2 regions of the Exiguobacterium artemiae 7-3 genome follow, and region 1 is predicted to be linked to the other one. Evidence: predicted binding sites of a transcription regulator. Region 1 holds the regulator's gene; the other holds the start of a gene.

Evidence for each region. Region 1 encodes Rex, which represses fermentation and respiration genes when NADH is low (regulators of the CRP and FNR family bind a similar motif). Its sites were predicted from a motif close to TTGTGAAATATTTCACAA; they were not measured.
Region 2: P402_RS0102945 (AtpZ/AtpI family protein) is a predicted target of Rex. The motif match lies at 1,774-1,791, and genes of this name have one in related genera.

Annotation. Positions count from the first base shown of each region.
Region 1 covers NZ_KK211190.1:264,650-275,955, forward strand. The annotation lists gene tsaD (tRNA (adenosine(37)-N6)-threonylcarbamoyltransferase complex transferase subunit TsaD) at 1-58, shown strand, start outside; gene P402_RS0102395 (hypothetical protein) at 89-658, shown strand; gene P402_RS0102400 (haloacid dehalogenase type II) at 703-1,368, opposite strand; gene P402_RS0102405 (TVP38/TMEM64 family protein) at 1,528-2,181, shown strand; gene P402_RS0102410 (flavodoxin) at 2,202-2,657, opposite strand; gene P402_RS0102415 (winged helix-turn-helix transcriptional regulator) at 2,764-3,084, opposite strand; gene P402_RS0102420 (DoxX family protein) at 3,268-3,666, shown strand; gene P402_RS0102425 (flavin reductase family protein) at 3,688-4,281, shown strand; gene P402_RS16690 (hypothetical protein) at 4,349-4,741, opposite strand; gene P402_RS0102435 (ABC-F family ATP-binding cassette domain-containing protein) at 4,741-6,642, opposite strand; gene P402_RS0102440 (redox-sensing transcriptional repressor Rex) at 6,799-7,458, shown strand; gene P402_RS0102445 (twin-arginine translocase TatA/TatE family subunit) at 7,458-7,661, shown strand; gene tatC (twin-arginine translocase subunit TatC) at 7,669-8,448, shown strand; tRNA gene P402_RS0102455 (tRNA-Ala) at 8,561-8,633, shown strand; gene P402_RS0102460 (S8 family serine peptidase) at 8,880-11,306, shown strand, end outside.
Region 2 covers NZ_KK211190.1:363,777-375,082, reverse strand. The annotation lists gene atpE (F0F1 ATP synthase subunit C) at 52-264, opposite strand; gene atpB (F0F1 ATP synthase subunit A) at 340-1,083, opposite strand; gene P402_RS0102950 (ATP synthase subunit I) at 1,092-1,478, opposite strand; gene P402_RS0102945 (AtpZ/AtpI family protein) at 1,475-1,693, opposite strand; gene P402_RS0102940 (pentapeptide repeat-containing protein) at 2,348-3,142, shown strand; gene wecB (non-hydrolyzing UDP-N-acetylglucosamine 2-epimerase) at 3,351-4,487, opposite strand; gene upp (uracil phosphoribosyltransferase) at 4,616-5,245, opposite strand; gene P402_RS0102925 (hypothetical protein) at 5,322-6,299, opposite strand; gene P402_RS0102920 (ABC transporter ATP-binding protein) at 6,407-7,051, opposite strand; gene P402_RS0102915 (ABC transporter permease) at 7,048-8,079, opposite strand; gene P402_RS0102910 (HAMP domain-containing sensor histidine kinase) at 8,150-9,520, opposite strand; gene P402_RS0102905 (response regulator transcription factor) at 9,517-10,185, opposite strand; gene glyA (serine hydroxymethyltransferase) at 10,285-11,306, opposite strand, start outside.

The DNA of each region.
Region 1 (11,306 bases):
GGCAGGCCGCCAATCGACACTTGCCATGAATGCCGAACCTGGGCTAGATTTAAAGTAAGGAATTCGAGAGACATGGGGGAAAAATGGAATGAAAAAAGTCATCATCGTGTTATTAGGTGTACTTGTCATTGTCGCAATCGGCTTACAGATTCGTGAAATCGTCAATGCCTATCAAATCGCCTACAAAGAAGAGCTCGTACCGGATAAAAAAGCCGTCGAGACAAATACGAAGCAAAAGCCGTTGTATGAAATCGGTCGCGCGGAAGGTGAGCAGACACGGATTGAAAAACTGTACGCCTTTGATCAAACTGTCGATGGCGAGCTGAAGAATGTTGTGGTCGTCGACCGGAAGTATGGTTTGACGAATAAAGCGAGTGATGACTTCTTCACGATTGCACCGGGAAAACCGGCAACCGAACAAGAAAAAAAATCATTCCAACCGATGATCGATCGTCTGGATGGAGAGCAGGTCCAAGCAGAGGTCATTTCAAAACACCAAGTCGTTGCCAGTGAAAACAACAAAAAGCGGACGTTGACGCTTTACAAAGTGTTTTATAAAGACACCGACCAAAAAGAATACTTGTTCTTTATCGAAAAAGACGGCGGCTTGAAGCTGGATCTCTTTAAAAAAGGTTTCTCACGTCTTGCGAACTATTAAAATAAGCGATGTTCCCCACAAATCTTGGGAGAGCATCGCTTGTTTCATTTCCATTCAAGTAGACCGGTCAAGTCATCGTAAATGCTGTCCGGATCAAGATTCAGCTCTTCGACCGGCAGACCGGATCGATTGATCCAGGCTGTCCGGAAACCAAAACTTTTAGCACCGGTGATATCCCAGCCGTTCGACGACATGAACAGGATTTCTTCCCGCTTGAGACCCAGTGTATTGAGGGCATGCATGTATGATGCCGGGGTCGGTTTGTATTGTTTGATATCATCGACACTGATGATGTGATCAAACCGCTCCGCTAGACCGGACTGTTCAATCAACGGGTCCAGCATGTCGTGTGAGCCGTTTGAGAATACAGCCAGTTGTTTATGACTCATCTGTTGTAAGACGGAATCGACTTCTGGGTAATGATTGAGCTTCAAATAGACTTCCATCAGGGCGGCAATATTTTCTTCCGTGACGTGGAGCTTCAGTTGCAGTAAGGCGTAACGGAGCGCATCACGCGTCACTTGGCTGAACGGAACGTATTGACCGTTCAACTGGCGTAAAAATGAGTATTCGAGTTGCTTTTGGCGCCAGGCTTGGCTGATCGCTTCTCCATGTTCCGGATACAATGCTTCTGCTTTCACTTTGACGGAATGGACATCGAATAAGGTCCCGTACACATCAAAGACTAATGCTTTAATTGGTTGCGTCATGCTGATCACCTTTCTGAGTTACATGTTATCTGTATCTAGTTCCCGAAAACTGATGTCGCTGAAACACGTATTAGAGGAGAGAGCGGAGGCGTGACGCGAGCCGGATTCGGGAACTGATAGATAAGACCAGGCTCTACCGGAAAGGAAATGAGACATTTTATGACACGCCAACAAAAAATCATTCGAATTCTTCTGCTTGTCCTGATCATCAGCGGACTGATCTGGTTCAGCCGTTCCTATCTCAACCTCCGTCCAAGCGACATCAAGGACTGGATCTTATCATTCGGGATGTGGGCGCCGATTCTGTATATCTTACTCTATACGATTCGTCCGTTGATTTTCTTCCCGGCATCGGTCCTGTCGATCACCGGTGGTTTGGCGTTTGGTGCCTGGCTCGGGACACTTTACACCGTCATCGGAGCGACACTTGGCGCTGTCGTTGCTTTTTTAGTTGCTCAAAAGCTTGGGAACCGGCTAATCAAGAAAAAGGAACAAGTAGGAAAACTCAATCAGATTCAGCAGCAACTCGAAAAAAATGGATTTATCTATGTCCTGATTTTCCGGCTGTTGCCGATTTTTAACTTCGATTTGATCAGCTATGCCGCCGGGCTGTCGAAAGTCCGCTTGTTATCCTTTTTCCTCGCAACGTTGCTTGGAATCATTCCCGGTACGTTTGCTTATAACTTTTTAGGCAGCAGTATCGTCTCAAAAGATCCACAACTCATCATCGGTGCCATCCTCGTCTTTCTCGTATTGACGATTGTCCCGTGGTACATTCAAAAACGCTGGAAAGCAAAAAAAGACCTTGGCTGACGACAGCCGAGGTCTTTCGTTTAAGCATGTAATCGTTGTGCCCGTTCGAAAAATTCTTCAGCGAACGTGTGACAGGCGGCTTGTTTCTCCGGTGTATCCGGGTCAAACTCAATCTTCAGACCAGGAGCGATGACGGTCGCACCGGCTGATTGTAACGTCTGTTCGAGCAAATCGACAGCGGCGCAGTATTTCGGATAATCACGATCCCCCGAACCAAAGGCGGCAGCTGCCAAACCTTTCAAGTCACTATCAGCAAGATCCACAACAAAATCTTCCGCTTCATACGGTAAATCGCCGTCTCCCCATGTGTACGAGCCGAGTAGCACGGCATCATACTGAGAGAAGTCAGATGGATATAACTGATCAAGCTCTTGTATATGAACCGTACAGCCCTTACGTTCGAGTTCCGCCCGCAAAAGGTGCACGATATCTTCTGTATTGCCGGACATGCTGACAAAACCAATCATGATGTTCATCTGAATCATCCTTTCTCCAAATCATGAACACCTTTAGTTTAAATGATAATCGTTCTCAATACAAACGAAAATAAAAAGCCTCTCCGGAGTGGAGAGACTTTTTATGTCAGTCTTGGAGCTCGGCCCATTCTTCGATTGAACGAATGACAGGTTCAAGCTGACGACCTTTGTCAGTCAAACTGTATTGAATTTTAATCGGACGTTCCGGAATGACGGTCCGGATGACAATACCTTCCGCCTCAAGTTCCTTCATGCGCTCCGTTAACATACGACCAGATAACTCCGGAATCGCATCTTGAATTTCGTTGAAACGACAGGTCTTCGTCATAAGATGACGTAAAATCAAGCCCGTCCACTTCTTGCCCAAAATTTCAAAGGCATGTTCGACTTTCGGACAAAGGGCAGTCGGAATCAATGTCTCTTCCATCAGCACTCATCCTTTCTATAGTCTTAGTATACCCACTCTGATGCAAAATTACGAATTATTTTACTTAAAGTAATAAAATAAACAAAAACAAATCTATTTACTTTTAGTAAGTGTTAGTTTATAGTCGTATTTAGGTTACGAAAAGTAATTAAAAAACATTAAGTAAAAGGAGTTTTGATCAAGATGATGGATTTAGGATTATTTCTTATTCGATTGGTGATTGGATTAACATTTGCAGCACATGGGACACAAAAATTGTTTGGCTGGTTCGGTGGACACGGGATTGCAGGAACAGGCGGCTGGTTCGAGTCGATCGGGATGAAACCGGGTAAAACACTTGCGCTTGCAGCAGGACTGGCAGAACTGATTGGTGGTTTACTATTTGCCGGTGGATTGTTCTTATGGTTCGCGGCAGCACTGATTATCGGGTCGATGCTTGTTGCGATCATCAAGGTGCACGGACAAAATGGTTACTGGGTGACACAGAACGGGTACGAATACAACATGGCACTGATCGTCATCGCCCTTGGCGTCGCCTTGATTGGTGCCGGAGACTATTCACTCGCAGCCATGCTCGGGTGATCAGAGAAAGCGGGTAAAAAGATGAAGTTTGATGCACAGTCACTCAGTCCAAAAGAAAATTATAAATTGTTGATCGGGAGTATCATCCCGAGACCGATTGCCTTTGTCACGACGAAAGGAGCGGACGGAACGGTCAATGCCGCCCCGTTTTCGTTCTTCACCGTCGCTTCGAGCCATCCGCCGCAACTGTTGATTGCCGTTCAAAAGACGGATCAGGGCGAAAAAGACACCGCTAAAAACATCTTATTGAATCAAGAATATGTCATCCATATCGTCAGTGAAGAGATCGTCGAAGCGGTCAACGAAACGGCAGCCCCGCTCGCTTACGGTGAAAGTGAACTGGAGCGGACGAATCTGACACTGATCGACAGTGATTTGATTGACGTCCCGGCAGTTGCGGAAGCGAAGGTTCGCTTTGAACTGAAGCTGACACAACACGTTGAGCTGGAGGCAGCTGATTTATTGATCGGCGAAGTCATTCGATACCATGTCGCAGATGAACTCGAGGAGTCGTTCCGGATTGATGCGGACGGTTTAAAAGCAATTGCCCGTCTCGCCGGAAATGATTATGCCAAGATTGGTGAAATCTTCACGATTGCCCGCCCTACGAAATAAGACAACGCCATACAAATAGACGAGGAAAGCAGATTCGATATCCGCTTTCCTCGTCTATTTTTGTTGCTTACTCCATGTTATGGCGTTTACTGTACTGGAAACCGTCCAGCAGATAAAACAGGACGGCAAGCGCCCAGATTCCGACACAACTGATCAAAAAGGCGACCAGTGGTGAGACAGCGCCGTAATACATGATGATCATCGGATCATTCAGTTCGACGAACGACTGAATCGTCAACAACGTGCAGATCAGACCGGACAATAAACTGATGAACAGTCCGCTCCACGTTTGGATGACAAGACCAATCATACAGGAAATTAAGATGAACAATGGATAAACGGCATTAAACGCATCCGGACGAATGAAAGCCGAGACATAGTCCGCATACATCGGGACGAAGTAGAGGACGCCGGACAATAATCCTTGGATCAGATTGATCAGATAACTTTTCGAGCGCATCAGTGGAACGACTCCCACTGTTCCATCAAATCGAGCAAGTCGACATCAATCTGATCGCGCTCTGCCGAAAGGGCGGTCGCTTTCGGAATATCATTAAAGACTTCCGGTTCGCACAACAACTGTTCGATTTCAACCGACCGGTTTTCTAACCGTTCAATTTCTTGTTCGAGCTGCTCGAGTTGCTGTTTCTTTTTACGTGCTTCTTTTTGGGCTTCCTTGTCAATCGTCTTTGTCGACGCGACTTTGATTGCTTTCGCTTCTTCCGCTTCGAGACGGGCGATTTCTTCCTTCTCGGCTTTTTTCTCCATATAATACGAGTAGTCACCGAGGTAATCGGTCACACCGTCTGTACTCATCTCGATGACGCGGGTCGCAACCCGGTCGATGAAGTAACGGTCGTGGGAGACGAACAGCAAGGTGCCTTCGTAATCGACGAGTGCGTTTTCGAGGACCATTTTCGAATCAAGATCCAGGTGGTTCGTCGGCTCATCCAGCACAAGCAGATTCGTTTTCCGTAACTTCAGCTTCGCGAGCGCCAGACGTCCGCGTTCACCGCCCGATAATTCATGGACGAGCTTGAAGACATCATCGCCGCTGAATAGGAACTGCCCGAGAACGGACCGGACTTCCTGTTCGCGCATCAACGGCCATTCGTTCCAAATCTCATCGATGACACGGTTGCGGTCATTCAGTTCCGCCTGCTCCTGATCGTAGTAGCCGATTGAGACACCGGTACCGAAACGATAGTCACCGAACAGCGGTTTGAGACGGCCGACAAGCACTTTCAGTAACGTCGACTTGCCTATTCCGTTTGGTCCGACGAGCGCCAGTGATTCCGCACGTTGCAGCCGGAACGTAATGTTTTTCGAGACGGCTTCTTCGTAGCCGACAGCGAGTTGATTGACCTGCAGGACATCATTGCCGCTCTGCTTTTCAATCGGGAATGACAGAACCGTACTGCGTTCGTCACCGTCCGGACGGTCGATTCGGTCGACTTTTTCGAGACGCTTGCGGACACTTTGCGCCCGTTTCGTCGTCGTCGCACGGGCGATGTTACGCTGGATGAAGTCCTGCATCTTCGCGATGTCTTCCTGTTGCTGTTCGAACTGTTTCATTTCCTGTTCGTACAGTGCCGCTTTTTGTTCGAGATACTTCGTATAGTTGCCGGTGAATTTCCGCGACACGTTCCGGGACAATTCATAGACGACGTTGACGACTTGATCGAGGAAGTAGCGGTCGTGGGAAACGATCAAGACGGCACCACGGTAACCGGATAAGTAGCTTTCGAGCCAAGACAACGTATCGATGTCGAGGTGGTTGGTCGGCTCATCGAGAATCAACAGTTCCGGTGCCTGGAGCAACATCTTCGCCAGGGCAAGCCGGGTCCGCTGTCCACCAGAAAGCGTCTGAATCCGGCGGGAATAATCGTCCGGATAAAAACGCATCCCGTGTAAGACAGAGCGGATGTTGGCTTCGAACTGATAGCCGCCGGCTTCCGAGAAGTCGTGTTGCGCTTGATCATACGTTTTCAGGAGACGGTCATAGGCAGTCGGATCATTTAATATGTGCTCCATGCCCATTTCGATTTCCATCCGGCGAAGCGCCCGTTCCTGATCCTGCAGATGCTCAAAGACGGTCAGCATCTCGTTCCAAATCGATTCGTTCGACTCGAGTCCGCTGTCCTGCGCGAGATAACCAATCCGGACTTCCTTGCTTTTCATGATCTCCCCCGAGTCATGTGACAGCTCCCCGGCGATGATTTTTAAAAGTGTCGATTTTCCGGCACCGTTTCGTCCGACGAGGGCGATCCGGTCCCGTTCCTGTACTTCGAGTTTAATATTGTCTAAAATCGGCTCTACGCCGAATGATTTTGAGAGTTGGTTTACTTGTAAGAGAATCATATCCATCCATCCTTCCACCCTTTAGTCTATCACGAAAAATCCTGCCGAATATAATATTTGTTACTCTATGTGAAGTGGTTTACAATCAAGGGGAGTAGAATTCTTTGCATTGATTTGGGTGCCACGTCAGAACGTGGCCGAAGGGGGAACTGCAGTATGAATGGGCCAGACACAAAAATACCACAAGCAACGGCGAAACGACTGCCGTTATATTATCGTTTTATCCAGAGTCTCTATAACTCCGGCAAGCTGCGCGTCTCGTCAGCAGAGCTCAGCGAAGCGGTCAAAGTCGACTCCGCGACGATCCGTCGTGACTTTTCCTACTTTGGGGCGTTAGGGAAAAAAGGGTACGGTTATAATGTTCAACATTTGTTAACATTTTTCCGAAAGACACTCAACCAAGACGAGGTCACGAATGTCGCCTTAATCGGGGTCGGACATCTCGGAACAGCGTTTGCAAATTATAACTTTTTAAAGAATAATAGTACTCGTATCGTCATCGCGTTTGACGCCGATGAAGACAAGGTCGGAACGACGACGCAGGACGTTCCGATTTATCATGTGTCGGATATGAAAGAACAAATCAAAGCGAACCATGTCGATGTCGCCATCTTGACGGTACCGTCCCAGTTCGCCCAGTCAGTGGCGGATGAGTTAGTTGAGTACGGTGTGACCGGCATTCTGAACTTTACACCGGCCCGGTTGAATGTACCGGCCCATGTCCGGGTGCATCACATCGATCTGTCAATCGAGCTGCAGTCGCTCGTCTATTTCATGAAGCATTATTCGCAATCAGCTGAAGGAGTGAAATCATAATGGAAAACTTAATCCCGTTAACACTTGGTATTGGACCGGCAAGCATCGCCTTGATCGGTGTCGTCGCCCTCATCATCTTCGGACCGAAGAAATTACCGGAACTCGGCCGCGCGGCCGGTCAAACGTTAAAAGAGTTCAAGAGTGCGACACATGGCATCATGGAAGATGATAAGGACAAAAAGGACGAAATGAAAGAGAAGTGAGTGAATCATGGCGATCGATCAAGAACAGAGTGTGACATCGCACTTAGATGAACTGCGTAAGCGGATCATCTGGTCGCTCATCATCGTGGTAGTCATGTTTATCGCAGCCTTTCCGCTCGTCCGGCCGCTCGTCCGTTTCTTACAGGCCGACTTAAAGGAACTCGGAATCGGTTTAAATGCGTTTAACGTCGTTGATCCGCTGATGTTATATCTGAATCTTGCGTTCATCATCGCAATCGTCTTGGCGTCCCCGTTTTGGATGTACCAGCTTTGGGCGTTCATCCGTCCCGGTCTGCACGACCAAGAACAAAAAGCGACGTTGACGTACATTCCCGTGACGTTTTTCTTATTCCTCGCGGGCGTTTCGTTTTCTTATTTTTGGCTGTTGCCGTTTTTACTGGAAGTATCAACGGAACTCGGACAAGAGCTTGGGATTGAACAGGTCATCGGGGTCGAGAACTATTTCAGTTTCCTGATCCGGTTGACGATTCCGTTTGGTCTGTTGTTTCAGTTACCGGTCGTGACGATGTTTTTGACACGGCTCGGACTCGTGACGCCGTTCTTCATGCGGAAGAATCGGAAGTATGCGTATTTTGCGCTGTTCGTGATCGCGGCGTTGATCTCACCGCCCGACATCACATCGCATTTGATGATTTCTGTTCCGTTGTTCGTCCTGTATGAAATCAGTATCATCATCTCGGCACGGACGTATAAAAAAGTGCTGATTCTCGAGCAACAGGCGGAACTGGAACGACAGGCAGATCTGATGCGTGAGTTAAATAAGTAAAAAGAAGAAGCTTTTTCTTGCCGTGATGGCAGGAAAAGCTTTTTTTTGTAAGCGGTCTAATTTTATATTGAAAAAATGAACAGAAGTGGTTATACTCGTAATAGAAACACACGGGGGCTTAGCTCAGCTGGGAGAGCGTTTGGCTGGCAGCCAAAAGGTCGTCGGTTCGAGCCCGATAGTCTCCATATCGCTTTACCTGCCGAAACCTTGGGAAACCAAGGTTTTTTTATGTCCTTTTTTATTTACCTGTAAGAAATAGATAAGGAAATATAAGGATTTATACCTTTTGTGATGTAATAAACAAACAAATACTTTTAAAAAGCACCAAATTTAAATTGTATATTAAGCGAAAGTTAATTAAACTAAAAATACAGAATTTTCGTTTAATACGTTTTTGCTCCACATTACATTTTTGGAAAAGAGGAAAAAGAATGAAGAAAAAGAAGATTGCTCTGATGGCAGCTGCCCTCATGACATCTTCCAGCCTAGTTCATGCTGAGGGACACGTGTCATCACAAAAAGTGGATGTACAAAAGCCACAAGCACTCTCACTGAAAAAAGCGGGTCAAGAAAAGTCATACAGTCAAAACGAAAAAGTACGGATTGTCGTCGAGCTCGATCAAAAAGCAGCGATTGAACATGCACAAGCACAAAATAAGCGTTACAGCACGTTAAGCAACACGGAAAAAATTATTCTTAAGAATCAAATCGTCAATAAACAAAAAGAAGTCAAAGCAGCGATTGCCCAAAAAGATATTTCTGTTTCGTATAAAGAAAGTTTCACAACTGTCTTGAACGGTTTCAGCGGCGAAGTCAAATACGGTGAAATCAAAGAGTTGAAGAAATTAAGCGGCATCAAAAATGTACATATTGCACACGAATATGCGCGTCCAGAAGTTGAAAAAGGCGCGACACCAAACATGTTGCACAGCAAAGACATGGTCAATGCGAAGGAAACATGGCAGGACTACGGCTATAAAGGTGAAGGAACAATCGTTGCCGTCATCGATACGGGAATTGACCCGACGCACAAGGACATGGTCCTTAGTCCGGAGACAAAAGTTGATTTGACGTCTTCAAAAGTCGAGAGCTTTAAATCGTCAAAAGGCTTAAAAGGAAACTACTTTACGGAAAAAGTCCCGTACGGTTATAACTACGCCGATCATGACAGCGAAATCCGTGACCTCGGAGCAGGCGCTTCGATGCACGGGATGCACGTTGCCGGTACGGTTGGTGCCAACGGCGATGAGACGAACGGTGGCATTAAAGGTGTTGCACCGGAAACACAACTGCTCGCAATGAAAGTCTTCGGCAATGATCCAGGTATGCCGTCGACATTCAGTGATATTTATATCAAAGCGATTGATGATGCGATTGCCCTCGGTGCAGACGTCATCAACATGAGTCTTGGTTCAACGGCATCCTTCGTTCAAAAAGATGATCCAGAACAAAAAGCGATCGTCAATGCGATGAACAACGGTATTTTATGTGCGATTTCAGCCGGTAACTCAGCTTTTGCCGGAAGCGGTGCCGGAAATCCATACGCGTCGAATCCGGATGTCGGTGTTGTCGGTTCACCTGGACTGATCAGCGAATCGCTTCAAGTCGCGTCTGTTGAAAACACGCAATTGACACTTGAAGGTATGGCATTGACGGTCGACGGGCAGGATGCCGGTTACCTGGCGTACCAAAAACAAGATTCACCGAACCCGATTGCGGTCTTTGATAAAGAAAAGATGGATGTCGTCTATGTCGGTGATGGCAGTGAAGCCAACTATGCCGATAAAGACGTCAAAGATAAAGTCGTCTTCGTCGTCCGTAACGGCGGTTTTAACTATGCGATGATTCAAGCGGAAGCCGAAAAACAAGGGGCAGCCGGTGTCATCGTCCGTGGTCGGGTCGAGCACGGGGACTATGTCAGCATGGCACTTAACAAACCGACGATTCCACTCGTCTCGTTAAGCATCGCAGACGGCAACGAGCTCGAAGTAAAAGCGAAAGCCGGTAAGGCACTGACAGTGACGTTTGACGGGAAAGCCGTCTCGACACCAAACCCGGTTGCCGGTGAAATGTCTGACTTCACATCATGGGGTGTGACGCCGAACCTAGACTTCAAACCGGAAATCACGGCACCAGGCGGAAAAATCTATTCGACGCTTAATAATAACGAGTATGGCGTCATGAGCGGGACATCGATGGCAGCACCACACGTCGCCGGTGGAACGGCACTCGTCATGCAACGGATTGATAAAGACTTCAAGGTCAGTGGCGCGACACGCGTTAAACTCGCGAAGACCATCTTGATGAACACATCACGTCCGCAGCTGGATTCAGGTAAGTACAATCAGGAAGCGAAGACTGGCAATTACTACTCACCACGTCGTGAGGGAGCCGGACTGATGGACTTGCATGCCGCCATGAAAACACCGGTCGTCGTAACGGAAACGAAGTCGGGTGAAGGAAAAGCAGCCTTGAAACAAGTCGGCGACAAGTTCAGCTTTACGCTCGACTTAAAGAACTACAGTAATGAAAAGTTAACGTATAAACTTGCCGGAACGGTTCAATCGGATCTTGCCGTCCAAGGTCAAAATTTCCTTGAAGCGAACGGAATCTTCAAAAAAGGAACAGTTGATTCGGTTGATGCCAACAAAGGGACGTTCCCGATTTCCTTTACGGTCGGCTCGAAGAAAGCAAGCTCGGTCGCGATCAACGCGAAGAGTACGACAAAAGTCAACGTTACGGTTGATTTAAAAGATACAGTCGATTGGGCAAACGGTGCACCGCTTGAAACCATCTTCGAAAACGGCTACTTCGTCGAAGGATTCGTCCGTCTGATCGATACGAAGAGCAAAAATCCT
Region 2 (11,306 bases), 99 kb from region 1:
CGAATAACGCCCTATGTAGCTCAGTTCTTGGTACGTAAGATTAAATACGGATTAAGAGTTGAGGAGAAGGAAACCGACCGCTACACCGATGATTGGAAGTGCCTCAACGAGACCGATACCGATGAACATTGTTTGACGAAGTTCGTTTTTGAGTTCTGGCTGACGTGCTTGTCCTAATACTGTACCGTTTACGATAAGACCGTTACCGATACCTGCGCCGAGTGCGCCGAGTCCGATGATGATCGCTGTTGCAATAAGTTCCATTATGAATTGCCTCCCTAGATTGTGTTCGAAATTTGGTCGTGCGATTATCGGAAAAGCAGATGCTTTACCTTCGAATTAATGGTCGTGCGCTGCCTTATGCCCGATGTAAACCATCGTTAAGATAAGGAAGATATACGCTTGGATTGCTCCGATGAAGAGTGAGAATCCTTGCCAGATCAACATTGGGATCGCTGACAGGATGACACCGACTGGTCCGAGGAATTGGAAATCGTTCGTTCCAGAGATGATACCGATCGAGAGAATGATACCAATCATGATCTCACCCGCGAAGATGTTACCGTAAAGACGAAGACCAAGTGTCAACGTGTTTGCGAACTCCTCGATGATGGTAATAATGAACATCGGCGTCATAAACGTTTTCGCATACGAGCCGAAGCCGCGCATTTTCACACCGTAATAATGGCTCATGACCACTACCATAGATGAAAGTGCAAGTGTCACATACGGATCTGCAGTTGGTGAGTTGAACCAAATGTAGTGACCCGTCACAACGTTAAAGGGAAGACCCATTAAGTTGGACACGATGATGAAGAGGAACAGTGTCATTCCGAAAGTTAGGAAGCGACCCCCTGTTTTCCAGTCCATCGTGCTGCTGATGATTCCGCGAACGAACTCGAGGAACATTTCCATCACGTTTTGAGCACCGGTTGGCTTCATCACAAGACGTCGCGTACCGGCCACGGCAATCAGGAAAACGAGAGCAGCTGCAATCAGCACTGTGATCAAGTTTGTCCAGCTACCGTACAGAACGAAGTCGCCCCAGAGTGGGATTTCGTAAAGTGGCATTTCGTGGTTCATTTGATTATTCACCTCTTTTCCCGCTTAAGTTCGTGAGTAAAATACTCACAAAATTGTATGACGTGGCCGGCGAGAAGGCCTATTACCACCGCAGTTAATGACAATTCGGCTTCATACTTCAAGCCGATCATCACACAGAGTACCGCGACCGCCATGCGTGATACGGTCCCTCGAGACATCGGCTTGCGCCCACGCTCGATTACACGATACATTCGATCGACGCTTAATCGTTGAAGCGTCAAGATCATGAAGCTACCTGCCCCACCCAGTGCCAGTCCATAAATCACCGGATCACTCGGATAACCGACAAGTAACAGAACGGCAAGGATTCCATAATAGAGTCCGAACCATCTTAAGTACGCACGATACAACGCATCTTGAAGGATGATATTCATGTCTTGTCTCCTAACAAGTGCCTGATCATTGCGATCATGCAGAGAATTCCGATGAAAATCCCGATGAACACTGCAAACGTCGCGCCCATCTTTTGCCACCAGTCCTGCTGTTCCCCATAGTTCCCAACAAGAAAGCCGATGACGATCGGTGCGGCTAGTGCCGTCGAAATTTGCGAGGCCATGACCATACTCGTCGCGAGCCCTTTTTGGCGCACTAGAGACGACCCCCTTTTCCCAGTTGTGAGTTCTTTTTCTTTCCCACAATTTGCGGATTTTCATACTAGTCAAGAATACAATGAGAACCATTTCATAGTCAAATGAATTCACAATTAAAATGGAGCCGTAAAACCATTGTATATCAACAATTGATAAGGTTTTCACAGAGGTGTCCCGTGCCACTCTTTTCACGAAGATGTGAAGAAAATATGTAGTACTATCAACGTTTATCGAGATGGTTCACTAGGTGAACAAAACCATTGAACAGTAACGTTATATCGTCTTTCGGAATGAGAAACAAGTCGTCTAAATTTGATTTGTGTCTATTTTGTGAAAAAACATTTTTCATTCACAATTGTAAACGCTTCCGTTTCGGGACATAAAAACGTCTCTGACATCTGTTTGTAACAAAGCCGGTGGACGATTTCCAATTCGTCTCGTGTGTGCCTTGTCACAGCTTAAAAATTCACGGATGAGTTTCTATTTTCAAGGTCATGATGCGGCTCTTTTTTTACAAAAAACATATATTTTGTTCGTCCGTTCGAGCTAATCCTATGCTATTTTCATTCATTCCCCATGATTTGAAAACGATTGTCCACGATTACCGATCTGTGGTAAAAAGAAGTCAGATTAACCAAAAGGAAGTGAAACTCATGGAAACCGAACGCTTTCGTGTTCAGTGCGGGGATTGCTTCGGACTCTGTTGCACGGCCCTTGCGTTTTCCGCCTCAAGCGATTTTGGTCACGACAAACCGGAAGCGACGCCTTGCCGGAATTTAGATACGGATTACCGCTGCCGGATTCACGACCGGTTGCGCCCGAACGGATATAAAGGATGCACTGTCTACGACTGCTTCGGTGCCGGTCAACAGATTTCGCAAGTGACATTCAAAGGTATCTACGATGAAACGACGAAACCCGCCATGTATACGCTCTATCCAAAAATGGTCCACTTGCAGGAAATGATGTGGTACCTGACGGACGGTATCCGACCAGTCACCCGGACCATTCATCCTTTGCTCGAGGGCAAGCTGGCTGAACTCGATGCTCTGACCCGCTCTTCTCCGGACAAACTGGCGGCACTCGATCTCGATCAAGTACGGGCAAGCTTGTTACCGCTTCTTGCCCAAATCGAAGAACTGGTTCAAACGCCATTTGCCGCCGGAAAAGGCAGACGTACGCTTCCTCGCGACTGGATCGGGAAAAATCTTGCCGGACAGGACTTCTCCGGCTTAAGCGTCCGCGGCCAGTTTTTGCTCGCGGCAAACTTATCGAACAGCCGGTTGCGCGGCGTCAACTTCCTCGGTGCCGACCTGCGTGACTGTCAGTTAGCTGGAGCTGATTTGACCGATGCGTTGTTTTTGACGCAGGCACAGGTCAATGCGGCACAAGGCGACGCCAAGACACGTCTGCCGGAACGGCTGCTCCGTCCGTCGCACTGGACGTAATGACATGGTATTCACTATTCTCTAACAAGAGTAAACATAAGAGTTATACTATCTTAACAGTCGTTCCGCCCTCTTCCTCATGCAGGAGTCGCATGAAACGAGGACGTTCACGATATTTGGAAAGGTGATCTGTTGTGTTCCATAAAAGGACCGGTGCCGCCGTTTTTGACGGTAGCACCGGTCCTTTTACTGTATGTCTAAACTTTCGTCAGTTTTCGACTTTAAACGGCTCAAACGCCGCATCCTGATTAAAATGTTCTAAAATCGCCGCCGCAATCCGCTCTGAGGCATGACCATCTCCATACGGATTCGAGGCCTGGGCCATCTTCTTATACGCGACTTCGTCTTCGAGCAATTCACTCGCCAGACGATAGATTGTTTCTTCATCCGTTCCGGCCAGCTTCAACGTTCCCGCTTTGACGCCTTCCGGACGTTCCGTCGTGTCGCGTAAGACAAGGACCGGCACACCGAGTGACGGGGCTTCTTCCTGAACGCCGCCGGAATCCGTCAAGATGAGATGGGCCCGGCTCGCGAAGTTATGGAAGTCAAAGACGTCGAGCGGTGGAATCAAGGTGATGCGGTCGTGTCCTCCGAATACCTCACTCGCTGCTTCCTGAACGACAGGATTCAAGTGGACCGGATAGACGACATGAATGTCCGGATGGTCGTCGACGAGACGCCGAATGGCCCGGAACATCTGATGCATCTTCGCACCTAAATTTTCCCGCCGGTGCGCCGTCATCAGGACGAGCCGTTTCGAACCAATCTGTTCGAGAACGGGATGGACATAATCCGGTTGGACCGTCGTTTGCAAGGCATCGATTGCCGTGTTGCCGGTCACGAAAACGCCTGCGTGTCTGTTTTCCGACGCCAGATTCGCTGCTGCCTGTTCGGTCGGCGCAAAATGCAGATCGGCCAGCGTCGAGGTCAATTGCCGGTTCACTTCTTCCGGAAACGGTGAGTACTTATTGTAGGTCCGAAGTCCGGCCTCGACATGACCCACGGCAATTTGATTGTAGTAGGCAGCAAGGCTGCCGACGAACGTCGTCGTCGTGTCACCATGGACAAGGACAAGATCCGGTCGGACGTCCTTCATGACGGCGTCGAGTCCTTCGAGGCCACGTGTCGTGATGTCGACCAAGGTCTGCCGCGCTTTCATGATGTTCAAATCGTGATCGGGTGTAATCTGGAACAGCTCCAAGACTTGATCAAGCATTTCCCGGTGTTGGGCCGTAATCGTGACATGGACATCAAATGCAGGATTGTTCTTTAAGACGTTGACGAGCGGTGCCATTTTGATGGCTTCCGGTCTTGTGCCGAAAATCGGCATGACTTTGATGGGCATACGGACTTCCTCCTTCTTGCTTCTGTTCTTATTAAAACATATTCCAGATCACGTGCGCAGTGAACGCTCGTGGCAACTCGTACAAAAAAAGGCACTCCCTTCACAGGAAGCGCCTTTCACTCTGTTGATTACTTTGTACCAAACAGACGGTCACCCGCATCCCCGAGTCCGGGAACGATATAACCATGGTCGTTCAATTTCTCATCAAGTGCCGCAAGATAGATATCGACATCCGGATGTTCTTCCTGAATACGTTTGACGCCTTCAGGTGCCGCACAGAGGCAAGCGAGCTTAATGCTTTGTGCACCCTGTTTTTTCAAAGAGGAGATTGCGTCAGCAGCCGAACCGCCTGTCGCAAGCATTGGATCAACGACGACGAAATCACGTTCTGCGACGTCAGTCGGTAATTTGAGATAGTATTCTGTCGGCTCAAGTGTTTCCGGATCACGGTAAAGACCGATGTGTCCGACTTTGACGTTCGGCATCATGCGGAGCATGCCGTCTACCATCCCAAGACCGGCACGAAGAATCGGAACGATTCCCAGTTTCTTGCCCTCGATCATCTTTTGCGTCGTTTTCGTGACCGGTGTCTCGATTTCAACGTCAGTAAGTGGAAGGTCACGTGTGAGTTCATATGCCATCAATGAAGCCACTTCGTCGACAAGCTCCCGGAATTGTTTCGTTCCTGTTTCGACTTTACGCATGATCGTCATCTTGTGCTGAATCAATGGGTGATCAAATACATGTACTTTACTCATTGTTTTGCATCTCCTCTCCATTCTCTTTTCGCATTGTACTCCAAAAAGCAACTGCTTGGGAACTGTTTTCTTCGAATCAATCTCCCAGTGTACTCTTACCTTGAAGAATTGCCTTCGCAGCATATGACCATTCGTTATCCGGTTGTTTCGCTAATTCCTGTAATGTCGTTTTGTAATTGCCGACTTTATTTTTTTGTTCGTAAACCGCCTGCATCCATAAGACATCACTCATGTAACCGGATTCCGGGAAATCATTTCGATACGCAATGTAGTCACTTTGTTTGGTTTCTTTCAGCTTTCCGGCGGCAATCAATTTATAGAAACGTGCCATACCGGCTGTTTCTTTGTTCGTCAGAACATTTCCCGTCAACAATTGGTTCGCCGTTTTATACTCTTTAGACTGAACGGAAGAAACTGCCTCTTGAAGTGCTTGTGCCGGTTCCTTCTTTGACGATTGCACCTCTGTTTGTTCCGTTTCTTTCGATTGATCCGCTTTCGGCTTTTTCGTCGTATTCTTTTTTTCTTCAGATGCCGTCATCTTCTCATTTTTTTGCTTAAGCTGTTCGACTTCTTTTTCTAAAGACGCAAGTTTTTGTTCAACGTTCGTTTGCTCGGAAGCTTTTTTAGGCGGAGCTTCCTCGGAAAAATCAATCTGAGTGATTCCGACGGCCAATAGACCGGCTACGACGATTCCACCTAACCATAACGGATTGCTCTGAAGATTTTTTTTCCACGACTTCAGTTGCGAATGGTTCTGTACAGCAGAAGGATATGCTAAAAAACGTTTTCGGGCCAATCGTTTCCCACCGATTTTTCCTGCAATCGCCAATCGATAACGGTAAATTTCTGCCGGTAACGGTAAAGGTTTCCACTGCCTGAAGCGTGCATCGGCTTGTTCATAAAACCCCGCTTGTTCCATGATGACAATCGCTTTAAAATCTTCAACCAATCGTTTATAGTCACGTTTGGATAAACTTTTATCTTCCAACCATTTCGTAATCTGTGCCGTATTAATCGTTTCCAATTCTGACTGTATGAATTTAGATAAGTCCATCGTTTAAATCCACCCTTAGATTATTCGTGTTCAGTTCAGTATATCAAAAATACTGCTTCGACTTTTATTTTTTGGTGCGAAAACAAAAGTCGAAGCAGTATCCTCTTTTAATTGATTTCTTGAATCTGACCATCTTCCATCCGTAACACGCGGTCACAATAGGATAACATCCGTTCATCATGGGTGATGACGATGACGGTCTTCCCGTACTCATGTGCTTGCTTGCGTAACAGTTCCATTACTTGTTGCGCGTTCGTATAATCAAGGCTCGCCGTCGGTTCATCCGCTAAGACGAGACGCGGATCGTTGACGAGGGCGCGGGCAATTGCCACCCGTTGCCGTTCCCCACCCGATAAGGCGTGCGGTAAGTGATCTCGTCTGTCACGCAAGCCGAAGACCTCCAACTGGGCAGCAGCATCAATTGTTCGTCCTGCTTCTTCCGCCACGAGCTCCAGTTGTTCCGCTGCCGTCAAAAACGGAACGAGGTGTGACTCTTGGAAGATGAAGCCGATTTCTTCGAGTCGCATCTGACGTCGTCCTTCGTCCGATGTATCACTGAGCGGACTTCCATCGAACTGAATCACACCACTTGAAGGCGTCTGCAGTAGACCAAGCAATTGAAGTAACGTACTTTTTCCACTCCCACTCGGTCCGACGAGGGCAATCAGCTCACCTGTATCAGCTTCAAATGAAACATCCTGCAAGACCTTCATCGCTCCATATGTTTGTTCGACCTGTGTCATCTTAATCATCCTGTCATTCCTCCCATCGCATCAGCCGGCTCCAGTTTTTTCAAGGCGCGCAACGGAATCAGACTCCCAAGCATCGCCGTCAACACAATCAACCCACCATATCCGAAACTCGTCATCCATTCAAATCTGAACGGTAGGCTGCCCGGTAAGAGCTGACCAATCGTCCATGTCAAAAGTAAACTGATCAAAAACGAGACTACCGTCAAGAGGAATACTTGTAAGACAAGTCCTTGCCCGATCGTTCGTGTCCGGATTCCAATCGCTTTTAAGATGCCAAGCTGTTTCATCTTCTGCATCGTCAAGATGTAGAAGAAGGCGGTCAAAATCAAGGAACCAATCAAGACGAGCGCAATTCGCATCATTTGGAATGAGTTTTGTTCTGCTGAATAACCCGGTACTTGTTCGACGATTTGTTTTTTCGTATACGTCGCAAGATCCGTCTTGATCGGATCCTGACTGAGGAACGCTGACACATAATTCGTCTTCATCTTGTCCTGCCACGTGTTCCACGTATTTAGTGTCGTCCAAAGAACCGGTGCATGGCTATACCGTCCATCGCTGACCGTCCCGACGATTTCAAACGTCGTCTTTGTCCGGAAATCCGTGATCGTATCACCGACTTTTGTTCCGCTTTGTTTTGCATACTCCGTATCGACCAAGACTTGCCCCGTCTTCAATTCCGACAATTGGCTTGGTCCATATGTCGTATCGGCTGGAGAGGCAAAAACCGTCACATCATCTTTTGTGCCATTCTTTTTCTCAAGGACCATACTTTGGACCCCTAACGCTTCCGTCCCGGACGGCTGATCGGCTTGATCTAAGAACGATCGTGTCAGTTGTCCTTCGGCGTCTTGGCTGAGCGCCATCTGTTCGACCGGTAAGTTCCGGACGACGGCTCCATTGTCATATGCCAGTCCGTCCGCAAGACCGGAAATCATTAAAATCAATAAGACGATCAAGGTCGTCACGATTGCCATCAAGGTGAATCGTTGTTTCATCCGAATTAATTCACGCCACCCCATCTTCATGCTTTATCCCTCCTGCTTGTTCATTACAAGTCTTATCTTAGAGGCTGAAGATGAACGGAACATGAACACGTTAATCGGCTTGTGGAAAATTCAAAATAAACGTCGTCCCGAGCCCGAGTTGGGACTCGATCCGGACCGTCCCACCGAGTTGATGCATCATTTCCTGAACGATTGCGAGCCCGAGACCCGTCCCGCTCGTCCCCCGTGACGCATCGCCTTGATAAAAGCGTTCGAAGGCATGTTCGATCATCTCATCCGTCATCCCTGGTCCTTCGTCACTGATCCGCACCGTGACTGTCTTTTCATTCATCTCGGCTTGGATCGAAATTAACTGTCCGTCTGTCGAGACATGAAGCGCATTCCGGATGAGGTTGTGGAAAATCTGTTCCAGCGCCATCTCGTTTGCGAAAATCATCGTTTTGTGCGGCACGGTCAGGGCGACGGCAATCCCCTGCTCATCCAGTTGATAGCTGAGTGTCTGCAATGTCGCCTGAATCGCCTGACCAAGCTCAATCGGTTGCCGTGTCATCTGTCGTCCTTCGTCGAGTCGGGCGAGCACCAACAATTGCCGTGTCAGTTCCGCCATCCGTGTTGCCTCCTGTTCAATCGTCACAAGCTTCGCCTGGTCTTCCGGTTTCGCTGTCTGTTCGAGTTGTCCGGCATAGCCTTTAATCGTCGTCAGTGGGGATTGGAACTCGTGTGAGACATTCGCGACAAACGTTTTTCGTTCCGCGTCTGATTTCGCGACGGCTTGCGCCATCTCGTCAAACCGACGCGACAGTTCCCCGATTTCATCCTGACCGGTCGTCGCGACTGTGACTGAATAATCTCCCGCCGTCATCTGCTCCGTCGCTTTCGTCAACCGTTTAATCGGACGGACGAGGTAACGGATCGAAAAGACAAGCAGCAGAAAACTGATCAGGACGAGTAACGCGAGAAAGGCACCGACGAACAAATGCAACTCCCGAATCTGCCGGCTTAAATCCGGTCGGATGAAGACGGCGTCCGTTCCCGTATCTGTTTTGAGGGACGCGCCGTACGTATTGATGACTTCATTATCAAATAGACCAAGTAAAAATAAATGAAACGGATAATCCCGCATCCCTTGGTAGACTTGCCCGTCCTGCACAGATTGAATGACATCAAGCGCCAACGTTTCATCACGGAACGGATTGCCGTACCGCTTCACCTGCCCTACTTCCGGGACGACATATATTTGAAAGCCGGTCGCACTGAGCATTTCGTAAAACGAGTCAATCTGTTGGTCACCATGTTGTTCATAATAGGCAAACGACGTCTGAACCGCCTCTTCGACCTTTTTACTATAAGAAGCTTGTAAGACGGTGTAATACAACACATTACTGATTAATAAGGCGATCAAGGCCGATCCCAGCAAGACGAGGCAAACGAGACCAACAATCTTCGTATATAACGATTTCATGACGGGGTCTCCAATCGGTAGCCGAGTCCACGGACGGTCTGGATCTCGATTGCGTCCGTTCCTTCCAGGCGACGGCGCAGTCGTTTGATGTGGACGTCAATCGTTCGATCGTCCCCCATGAAATCAAGTCCCCAGACGTGTTCGATTAATTCTTCCCGACTGAAGACCCGTCCCGGAAAACTGGCTAACTGGTGCAACAAATCAAACTCACGCCGGGGAATCGTTAAGCAGGTCGTCCCGATTGTCAGTTGTTGACTCCGTTTATCGATCGTGAGGTCACCAAACCGTATGACCGGCACGACCGCTTTTTGATAACGCCGCGCGACCGCATGAAGACGAAATACCAATTCTTCCGGATCAAACGGTTTCGTGATGTAATCATCCGCTCCCGCAGTAAAACCATCGCGTTTATCGGTCAGCTCGCCGAGTGCCGTCAGCATCAAAATCGGAATTTCCTGATTCGCCCGCAACAGGGCGCATAATTCAAAGCCACTTCGTCCCGGGACCATCACATCGAGCACTGCGGCTTCAAATACTTGCCCGTCAATCCAATGTGCCGCTTCGTTGCCATCCGCAGTCGCCAGCACACGGTGTCCGTCTGCTTCGAGTGTCTCGCGGACAAGCCGCTGGATGTTCAAATCGTCCTCTACTACTAAAATCTCCACTGTGCTCACTCCTTTCCCGTTCGGTTGATGTCATCAGAAAAACCACCCCGCACTTCTCATCAATCGAAAAGGTAGAGGTGGTCCTGATGCGTCCGAAACTTAACCGCGTTCCGGGTAAAGCGGGAAACGACCTGTCAAGGCCAAGACTTGCTTGTGGGCGCTTGTCAGTGTTTCTGGATCTTCTGGATTTTTCAGAACCAGTTCAATCAGTTCTGCGATTTGTTTCATCTCGGCTTCCTTGAATCCGCGTGATGTCATCGCTGCCGTTCCGATCCGGATACCGCTCGTGACGAACGGACTCGCCGGATCAAACGGAATCGTATTTTTGTTGACCGTGATGCCTGCTTCGTCCAGGGCATGCTCTGCCAGTTTCCCTGTGATCCCAAGTGGTTGGAGATCGACGAGAAGCAGGTGGTTGTCCGTACCGCCAGAGACGATCCGCAGTCCACGTGCTGTCAACTCTTCGCCAAGGACTTTTGCGTTGGCGACGACTTGCCCGATGTAATCCTTAAAGTCAGGTGCTAATGCTTCCGCAAACGCAACGGCTTTCGCTGCGATGACGTGCATGAGCGGTCCGCCTTGGATTCCCGGGAAAATCGATTTATCGATTGCTTTGGCATGTTCTTCCTTACACAGAATCATCCCGCCGCGTGGTCCACGAAGCGTCTTGTGCGTCGTCGTCGTAACGAAGTGCGCATGTTCGACCGGATTCGGATGAAGACCGGCGGCGACGAGTCCCGCGATGTGCGCCATATCGACCATCAGGTAGGCACCGACACTGTCCGCAATTTCACGGAATCGTTTGAAGTCAATCACGCGCGGATAAGCCGATGCTCCCGCAACGATCAGTTTTGGTTTATGTTCTTCCGCAAGCTTCGCGACGACATCGTAATCGATCATCTCTGTTTTTGGATCGACGCCGTACTCGACGAAGTTGTATTGAACACCGGAGAAATTCACAGGACTGCCGTGTGTCAGGTGACCACCATGGGAAAGGTTCATCCCGAGGACCGTGTCGCCTTGATCGAGAATCGTGAAGTAGACGGCCATGTTGGCTTGAGCACCTGAGTGCGGCTGAACATTGACGTGTTCTGCTCCAAAGATGGCCTTCGCACGATCAC